DNA from 2 places in the Paenibacillus sp. FSL R10-2796 genome. Region 1 is predicted to be linked to the other one. Evidence: predicted binding sites of a transcription regulator. Region 1 holds the regulator's gene; the other holds the start of a gene.
What was found. Region 1 encodes LexA, which represses DNA repair genes until DNA is damaged. Its sites were predicted from a motif close to CGAACATATGTTCG; they were not measured.
Positions count from the first base shown of each region.

Region 1 (4,435 bases):
TTAACTCTGGCACACCATCTAGTTTCTCTTGTTGCAGTGCAGGACAGCCGTTCGTAAGTAGCAAAAGCTTCACTTGACCCCGTAACTGCTCCAGTACATGCATTGTTTCTTCATAGATGTATGGACGTTTTCTGCGCTCTGCTGCGAATTTAGTTGCCAAGGTCTCAGCTAGTGCTTCGTCTTCCACCCCTAACGCTGCAAGTCCGCGACGCCAAGACTCTTTACGATATACCGGCGCAAGCTGCTCCAATTGACGGAATTCTGGCTGTTCACCTGCCGTAAAGTTAGCCCAGAGTGCTTCATATGGATTAATTCCGATCATCTTTGTAAATGGGAACGTCTCATAAGATTCATACAAGCTACTTGCTTCCTTACGAACTGCAACTTCTAGTTCTTGTGGATCAATCGTATCCCCGGCGGCTTCACAAGCAGAACGAAATGCTTCTTCGACGCTCCGATCATCCCACAGCAATGTATCATCAAGGTCAAATAGTACAGCAGAAATTGGCATTACAGGTCTCCCTCTCCCTTTAACTGGTCTAGTTCTATTCGTGAACTACTTCAATGTTGTGAGCTTTAGCAAATGCTTCTAATCTTGTACTCATCGCATTAGTATCATAGCGATTCATAAGTTTTGTGAAAATCCATTTCGTACGTTTCCCTTTGTGCTTAATGACTACAGCTCCACGCGAAAGGGTGATTTTCTCAATATCTGCAGCTGGAAGCCCGCGTTCGCGATTGAATTTAATAGTGGACAGTCTTGCTTTTTCCACCTTCAAGTACGGACGACGGAAGAACAATAGCGCTGCCAGCAAATAGTACAGTACTACTCCCAGCCAATTAGCCAGCATGCCATTGCCTTTGGCCTGATCAATAGAACCAACTACCCAAAACATAGTGCCAAGTATCACTAACACTACCGGAAATGCAATGTTGCGACCTTTAAAGACTTCGGCATTCTGGGTAGGAGATTTAGAGGCATAAATCGTATCCTTGCCTTGTTTCTTTCTTTGCTTGTTGATTTGCTGTGTGTTGCGTTGAACCATTCTTTCCCAAGAACGGGCCATGTGCGTTCCCCCTAGTCATCCTGAAATATCTATGAAAAGGAACAGCGAGCTAATGTTTAAGCCCCTTGTTACCTTGTTCATGCTCATCGTTATCTACTACTTCAATAGTATTTAATTGTGCTCGGAAGTTATTGCGGATATTCCCCAGGTAAATTTCACGAAGCTTGGCGCGTTCCGCCACTTCCTCTTGATTAAGGCCTACGCTCTTCTGTTTGCGTGCCAATTCGTTAATTCGCGCGACCAACTCATCAATATTCAATACTTTCCCTCCCCCTATAAATTAATTCTAACTCTGCCATGAGAAAAAGAGCTTGTCAAGGTCTACTCCCTGCAAGCTCTACTGGTCATTCTATTATGTTCTCAGAAAATTAATAAATAGGTAAAGTAAGTATGTCTCCAGCGTTAATTTGACTACTCTTAATCCCACTTGAACGTTTAATTCCTTCTATATAAACAACTGTCTTCATATCAGCAGGTTTATTCTTAAGAGCAATACTCCATAGTGTATCTCCACGTTCAACCACAATCCGCTTCTCTTCCTTCATTATAGTCGTCGATCCTGCAAACACATTTCCCACTACTGTTAGGCCAGAAAATACTAGCACGATAATCAATATTAACTTAATAAAGAAATCTTGACGGAACAACGAAATCATCCCTCCAAGCAAACGTTCCGTTATCTCTTTCACCTTAGCGGAATTACGGGCAACGTCATTATGTCCTAAAGATTCAACCACTGGGGCCTTATCGTAGATGCTGCGGTATGTACTGTATTTTAGCATAATTATCATCCTCCAAACACTTGTTCTTACTTTCGAATCCATAATAACACGAACATGTGTTTTGTTCAATACTATTTCAGAACAATTGTTCTCTTTTTTTCGAGAGACTCAAACGGTTCATTTTATTATCATTCATCTACCATTTTTTAACTCTAGCAGATTAATATTTATAATAGTTAGAACTTATGTTTGTGCGAACGGTAGTTCTATGTTATAATTTTCCCAAACATTACTATATGGGGTTGATTCCAATGTCAAAGATTTCAAGTCGCCAGCTGGCGATCCTGGAATTTATACGAAGCGAAGTCCGCAGCAAGGGTTATCCACCTTCCGTCCGGGAAATTGGAGAAGCTGTTGGCCTTGCTTCCAGCTCCACAGTTCACGGTCATTTGGACCGGCTTGAGAAGAAGGGACTTATTCGTCGAGATCCAACGAAGCCACGTGCAATAGAATTACTAGGCCAAGAGGATTCAGAGAATGTTCACCAATTCGCGCAGACCATCTCACGGATTCCTGTCGTAGGTAAAGTTACCGCCGGGGTACCTATCACTGCTACAGAGAATATCGAAGACTACTTCCCACTTCCTACTCACTATGTAGGTGACAACAAAGTATTTATGCTGTCTGTCATGGGTGATAGTATGGTTGACGCAGGCATTATGAATGGTGACTATGTGATTGTTCGCCAACAACAAACAGCGGACAACGGAGATATCGTTGTAGCCATGACCGAAGAAGATGAAGCAACCGTTAAGACCTTTTACAAGGAACGTGATCATATACGGCTTCAGCCGGAGAATCCAGCTTATGAGCCGCTTCGCCTTAATCGCGTAACTATTCTCGGAAGAGTCATCGGATTGTTTCGAGATATCCACTAAGTATGCACTTCTAACATAAAAGGCTGTTCCGCATATGCGGAACAGCCTTTTTTCTACGTTTTTTTTGCTTTTCCAACCACTTACGAACATTTGTTCCCAATGGCTAAAATGGCCATTTTCTATGAATAACCCTTTAGGCGTTCTGCTCATATCCTAATTAGAAAGGAGTGTTGCGTATAATGCCCAACTACCGAATTATTGTAGATCTGACCCAACGAATGTTATATCTTCTGGACAATGATATTGTGATTAGAGGTTTCCCTGTCGGCATCGGTAAGATGTTAACCCAATCCCCAGTGGGTGAATTCACTATTATTAACAAACAACCCGACCCAGGGGGTCCCTTCGGTGTGTTTTGGATGGGACTGTCTAAACCACACTACGGAATTCATGGAAACAATGACCCTTCCTCCATTGGGAAAGAGGTGTCCCACGGCTGCATCCGGATGTACAACGAGGATGTGTTAGCACTCGCTGCTATTGTCCCTATAGGCACACGAGTAACGATAAGAAATTAAATTCGAATGGAGGCTCGGCAACCCCCAAATCACATTAAAAAATGGGGGTCATTACATAAGTAAGTATTTTTTCATTAGCATACTAGGAGTTTGGTGATTATATGTCGAATATTGTTAACAGGATTGCAAACTGAAAAGGATGTGTTTAGTTTGAATAATTCAAAAATTAGAACCCTCGTCGATTTTAAAGTCGATGCACTGGGTAAGCTGTCCGGTTTACTTTTAAATGATGAACAAGCTAGTGGAAAAAAAGTGAATTTGCTCACCTCTTTTGGCAGCATTCAGGGAATCGTCTCTCCAACCGTCTCCAACAAAGAGGATGTATTTGATTTAAAATCTTTGATGGATGATGTAATTGTAGACGAATACATATCTTATTTGGGAGCAGAACACCCTGATAAAAATTTCAGCTATAACTTTGTTGTCCTCAATGACGTTACTGTAAGACCTTATGCTAGTTATGGGACTCCGATCGAATACAAACAGCTGATTGTTTATACCGATCATATCACTGCCTTCAATTTTCTATAGGTTTTCATAATCATCTTAAAAAGCACCCTTGCAGCAACCCCCAATTTTGCATCATTTGCAGAATCGGAAGGTTTCTCTGGGTGCTTTTTTTGGGTTAATCGTGAAGCCGATCCTATAATTCCACGAATTTCCCTTTTAAAAGATACTAGTGGAGATCATTCAGGCATATCTTTCAATAAGCAACAATTTGAGTCTAATGAGATAACTAGGAGGTGTGATTATATGCTGATTATCCTGATGTACTTATTTGCTATTTTAGGAGTTGTTTTAATTCTAAGTGCCGCCATTATAAAATTGAAAACGCTATCTGCTTCATCTGAAATTTCTAAGCTAGTTAATGCGACCTCATCTTTTAACATCAGCTTCACCAAAACATTCATTCCCCCCAATCAATCTCACTTGATTGCACTTAACGAGCCTAATAAAAAATTGGCAATCGGTACCAAAAATCCGAAGAGTAACAAAAAAGCAGTAGCAAAGCTATACTCTTTTGATAATGTAATGGGATCCGAGATTGTGGTTAACGCACTCACCCTTTCAAAAGTCTCCAAAAGACATCAAAACAGCAAAACTACTGCAACAAGTGCAGATATTAACGTCCTTAAGGAAGCTGATGAAGAAGCTAATGTGATTGAAGAGCTTACGCTTAAAATATATAT
Region 1 is NZ_CP150178.1:4,016,053-4,020,487, forward strand. It holds gene NST58_RS18170 (HAD family hydrolase) at 1-511, opposite strand, end outside; gene NST58_RS18175 (hypothetical protein) at 546-1,067, opposite strand; gene NST58_RS18180 (DUF896 domain-containing protein) at 1,117-1,326, opposite strand; gene NST58_RS18185 (LysM peptidoglycan-binding domain-containing protein) at 1,436-1,849, opposite strand; gene lexA (transcriptional repressor LexA) at 2,101-2,727, shown strand; gene NST58_RS18195 (L,D-transpeptidase) at 2,907-3,245, shown strand; gene NST58_RS18200 (hypothetical protein) at 3,396-3,776, shown strand; gene NST58_RS18205 (hypothetical protein) at 3,999-4,435, shown strand, end outside.

Region 2 (4,435 bases), 310 kb from region 1:
AATCCACGGCGCATAAGGAAGGCTCCAGTCTTTCTTCGCTTATCTGAAGCTTCTCCACGGATGAGATTCCATTTCTTGCGCCCAGTTTCGAGTGCGCTCTCCAGCTCTTGTTCAGGAGTAATATTCTCCAAAGCTTCCGATATAAGGGTTTTGTCTATCCCTTTCTCACGTAGCTCTTGTCGAATCCACATCTTCCCTTTCCGCTGGTTCGCTATTCGTTGCTCTGCCCATTGCTTAGCATATAAAGGGTCATCAAGAAGTCTTTCCTCCTGCAGCCGCTGCACCACTTCCGCAATAATAGTCTCTCCTATTTCCTTCTGGCGTAAACGGCGAGTCATTTCCATAGCGGTGCGTGGTTTACGTTCTAGATAACGGAGGCCTTCTACATAAGCTCGTTGACGCTCATCAGCTACAACAATTTCCACCAAATCAGCCTTCATAAAAGAATTACCAGTAATCATTCGATATTTAATCATGACGTCCTCGTGCACAGTCATGTTATATGCTCCGAAATGTATGATATAACGGTGGTCAGATTTCTTTTGACGTTCTACTTTAGTGATCTCTAAGAGTTCTCCTTCAGGAAAATCAGATAACACCTGCTCATCTTGTTCTTCTGCTTCAAAATCCAGTTGTATTACCATAGTTGTTTGTCACCTCGTAGCAATAGATCGGTTATCGTCTTACTTTCGTTACTTGTTAAGAAAAGACACCCTGCAACAATCAATCACAGGGCGTCCTATTGCTTAATATACTATTCGATTTCGAGAAGCAATTTCTCTTCTTCTTCTTGCTCTGCAATAATATCTTCATTCTTCGGCGCAGCAACAATAGTGGATAAATTACTTGCTTCACGGATCTTATTCTCAATAATAAGGGCAATATCCTGATGTTCCTTCAAAAACTGTTTAGCATTCTCACGTCCTTGACCGAGACGCTCGCCTTCGTAGGAATACCATGCACCACTCTTATTCACGATATCCATTTCAGTACCGATATCTACAAGACTCCCCTCTTTGGAAATCCCTTCACCGTACATAATATCAACATCAGCCTGTTTAAAAGGAGGGGCTACTTTATTCTTCACAATCTTGATCTTAGTACGGTTACCAACCACATCGTTCCCCATCTTGATGCTCTCTACGCGACGTACATCTAAACGTACAGAAGAGTAGAATTTCAATGCACGACCACCCGGAGTTGTCTCAGGGTTACCGAACATAACACCGATCTTCTCACGAAGCTGGTTGATAAAGATAGCGATCGTATTGGATTTGCTAATGGCACCAGAAAGCTTACGAAGTGCTTGAGACATCAAGCGAGCCTGCAATCCGACGTGGGAATCACCCATATCGCCTTCAATTTCAGCCTTAGGTACCAAAGCAGCAACGGAGTCAACGACAATAATATCAACGGCTCCACTACGAACGAGTGCTTCGGCGATTTCCAGCGCTTGTTCACCCGTGTCTGGCTGAGAAAGCAGCAACTCATCGATATTTACGCCCAAGTTACGTGCATATTTCGGATCAAGCGCATGCTCGGCATCGATAAATGCAGCTTGTCCGCCTTGTCTTTGCACTTCTGCAATAGCATGAAGAGCAACTGTTGTTTTACCTGAAGATTCCGGTCCATATACTTCAATAATACGTCCCTTTGGAAGTCCGCCTATACCTAACGCAATATCAAGTGCCAAAGATCCGCTAGGTACAACTTCCACTTGCATATGCGTGGATTCTCCCAGTTTCATTACCGAACCTTTACCAAATTGTTTTTCTATTTGACGAAGCGCCATATCAAGCGCTGCACGACGATCTGACAATCAGACCACTTCCTTCACTGTTTATAGTAATATAATAACGTGTTTTTAAGGTCTTGCCAAGCTTTTTTTCGAACATACATTCGTTTTTTTTGTCTTGGGCGTTATTTATCCCTTTTATTGTAAGCCTCCCTCCGGAGATAGAAGTTAATTAAATTCCCCACTTCACCGGACATCAACGACTTATGATCATGAGTAGTCATCGTAATCAAAATCTCTGCAAATATACAAAAAACCGCAGCAAAGAAATCTCAGTGCCACGGTTCTTCCGTATGTGTTTATTATAACTGGGCTAATCTCCCATTACAAGTCTGAACCCTCAAGAGGTGTCTCCACCTTGCGTTCCTCAAGTCTCCGCCACAGACGATACAGCAGAGCCTTTACAGTACGCAACCGGATATTTTCCCGTGTACCTTTAAGATTAAGCTCATAGACCTCTGTCTTACGTCCCCGTTCAGCCAAGCCGATAAATACAAGTCCAACAGGCTTGCGCTCAGAATAACCCGGTCCAGCCACACCCGTAACAGATAAGCCGAAATCGCTGTCTGCAATCATTCTCACTTGGTCAGCCAACACCTCGGCAACTTCTCGACTTACGGCTCCAGGAGCATTGGGTCCCTCCAAATAAGCACTTGGCACATTCAGTAGCTTTTTCTTTAGGTCATTCGAATAGCAGACGATTCCGCCGGCAAACATCGATGCACTGCCTGGAATATTTGTTATGCTCTCCATCAGCAAACCTCCGGTGCAGCTCTCTGCCGCACTTAAGGTCAGGCCGGCATCCGCCATCCAATCCACAATCAATTGCTCCAGCGGCACATCAATGTTCGCATACAAATGTTCCGGCAAAATCTCCTTGATTTGTTGTTCCAGTATCTCCAGCTTTTTTGTAGCTTCATGCTCAGAAGGGGCCTTTGTCGAAATACGAACAGTTACCTCTCCCTCTTTGGCATACGGAGCAATCGTTGGATCAGTCTGACTGCGAATCAGTTCGATGAGCTTGTCCTCCAGCAGTGATTCTCCGATGCCGGCAAATTTGAGCATTTTTGAATAAAGCGGTGTTTCGTTCGTCAAAGCGTGCTGCTGTAGCCACGGTACTGCTTTATCAACGAACATCGGTTTCATCTCACGAGGTGGACCTGGAAGCACAATATAATATTTCTTCTCATGCTCAAAAGCAATCCCAACCGCAAGACCGATTTCATTCGGCAACGGTGTAGTTCCTTCAATTATAAGTGCCTGTTTGCGGTTATTTTCGGTCATAACGATCTTACGATCATCAAAGAAACGTTGTACATGATCCATCGCCAAACGATCAATATGGAGCGTTCTACCTAGCGATGCAGCCAGTGCGTCTTTAGTCAGATCATCCTCAGTGGGGCCAATTCCGCCCGTAAAGATAATAACGTCAGCCCGACTCTGAGCGATCTCGATGGCTTGCTGTAGGCGGCTGCTGTTATCACCGACAACGGTTTGAAAGTATACATCGATCCCGATGGCAGCTAGCTCGATAGACAAAAACTGGGCATTACTATTCACGATTTGACCGAGCAAAAGCTCTGTCCCTACTGCAATAATCTCCGCTTTCATACCTGGCTTTCGCCTCCTCGTTATAATGTAGGTACACTGCTTTTGGATTTCAAAAAAGGTAATAGGTGCTTCACCTATTACCTTTCCTTGTATATCCAGCTTACATGCTTACGCATTATGCAGCTGTAGCAGATCCTTATTCTTCACAAAATAATCAATTCCAGAATAAATAGTGATCAGCGCTGCGGCCCAAATAGCAATATCGTCTACAGGAATACTGACAAATTGAAATGGGAAATTATTCAACAACAGCAGTGAGATCGCAACAATTTGTACAACCGTCTTTATCTTGCCCCATTTGCTGGCGGCAACCACTTTTCCCTCTAGCAATGCAATCTGGCGAAGTCCGGTGACTGCAAACTCACGACTGATGATTACAATAGCAATCCATGAATCGCATCTGCCCAGCTCCACAAGTGAAATCAGAACTGCAGATACCAGCAGTTTGTCCGCAAGTGGATCAAGGAGTTTACCGAGATTGGTGACCATATTATATTTCCTAGCAATGTAGCCGTCTATTCCATCCGTGCTGGCCGCAAGCAAAAAGATTACAGCTGCTACCAAATGATTAACAGATAGCTGAAACGAGCCCCAATGTATCGGTTCTGGATAAAAACTGAAATCTACCAGTAAAAAAAACATCATAATCGGGATCAGGCAAATACGAGCTAGCGTGATGCGGTTGGGCAAATTCACTGAAGTTTTCCTCCCCTAAATCGTTCATACAAATTGCCTAAATCAGGCTAATCCATTTCTACTTAAGCAAGTATATTATAGCAATAAATAGGTGTCAAAAAAACAGAAAGCACCCCGCGTTGTTAGTGCTAATAAGCACTGCGGGGCACAAAATTCTATTTCATGTTCATGAATTGTAGATCCAGCGGCAAATCAGCTTTACGCAAGATCTGAATAATCTGCTGCAAATCGTCGCGGCTCTTACCGGTCACACGAATTTGATCCCCTTGGATCTGGCTCTTCACCTTTAATTTTGAATCACGGATCAGAATATTAATCTTTTTCGCATTCTCC
Region 2 is NZ_CP150178.1:4,321,849-4,326,283, forward strand. It holds gene NST58_RS19515 (RecX family transcriptional regulator) at 1-644, opposite strand, end outside; gene recA (recombinase RecA) at 755-1,819, opposite strand; gene NST58_RS19525 (competence/damage-inducible protein A) at 2,120-3,406, opposite strand; gene pgsA (CDP-diacylglycerol--glycerol-3-phosphate 3-phosphatidyltransferase) at 3,515-4,102, opposite strand; gene NST58_RS19535 (YajQ family cyclic di-GMP-binding protein) at 4,258-4,435, opposite strand, start outside.
Region 2: the regulator LexA is predicted to act here: its motif matches at 1,889-1,902, upstream of recA (recombinase RecA).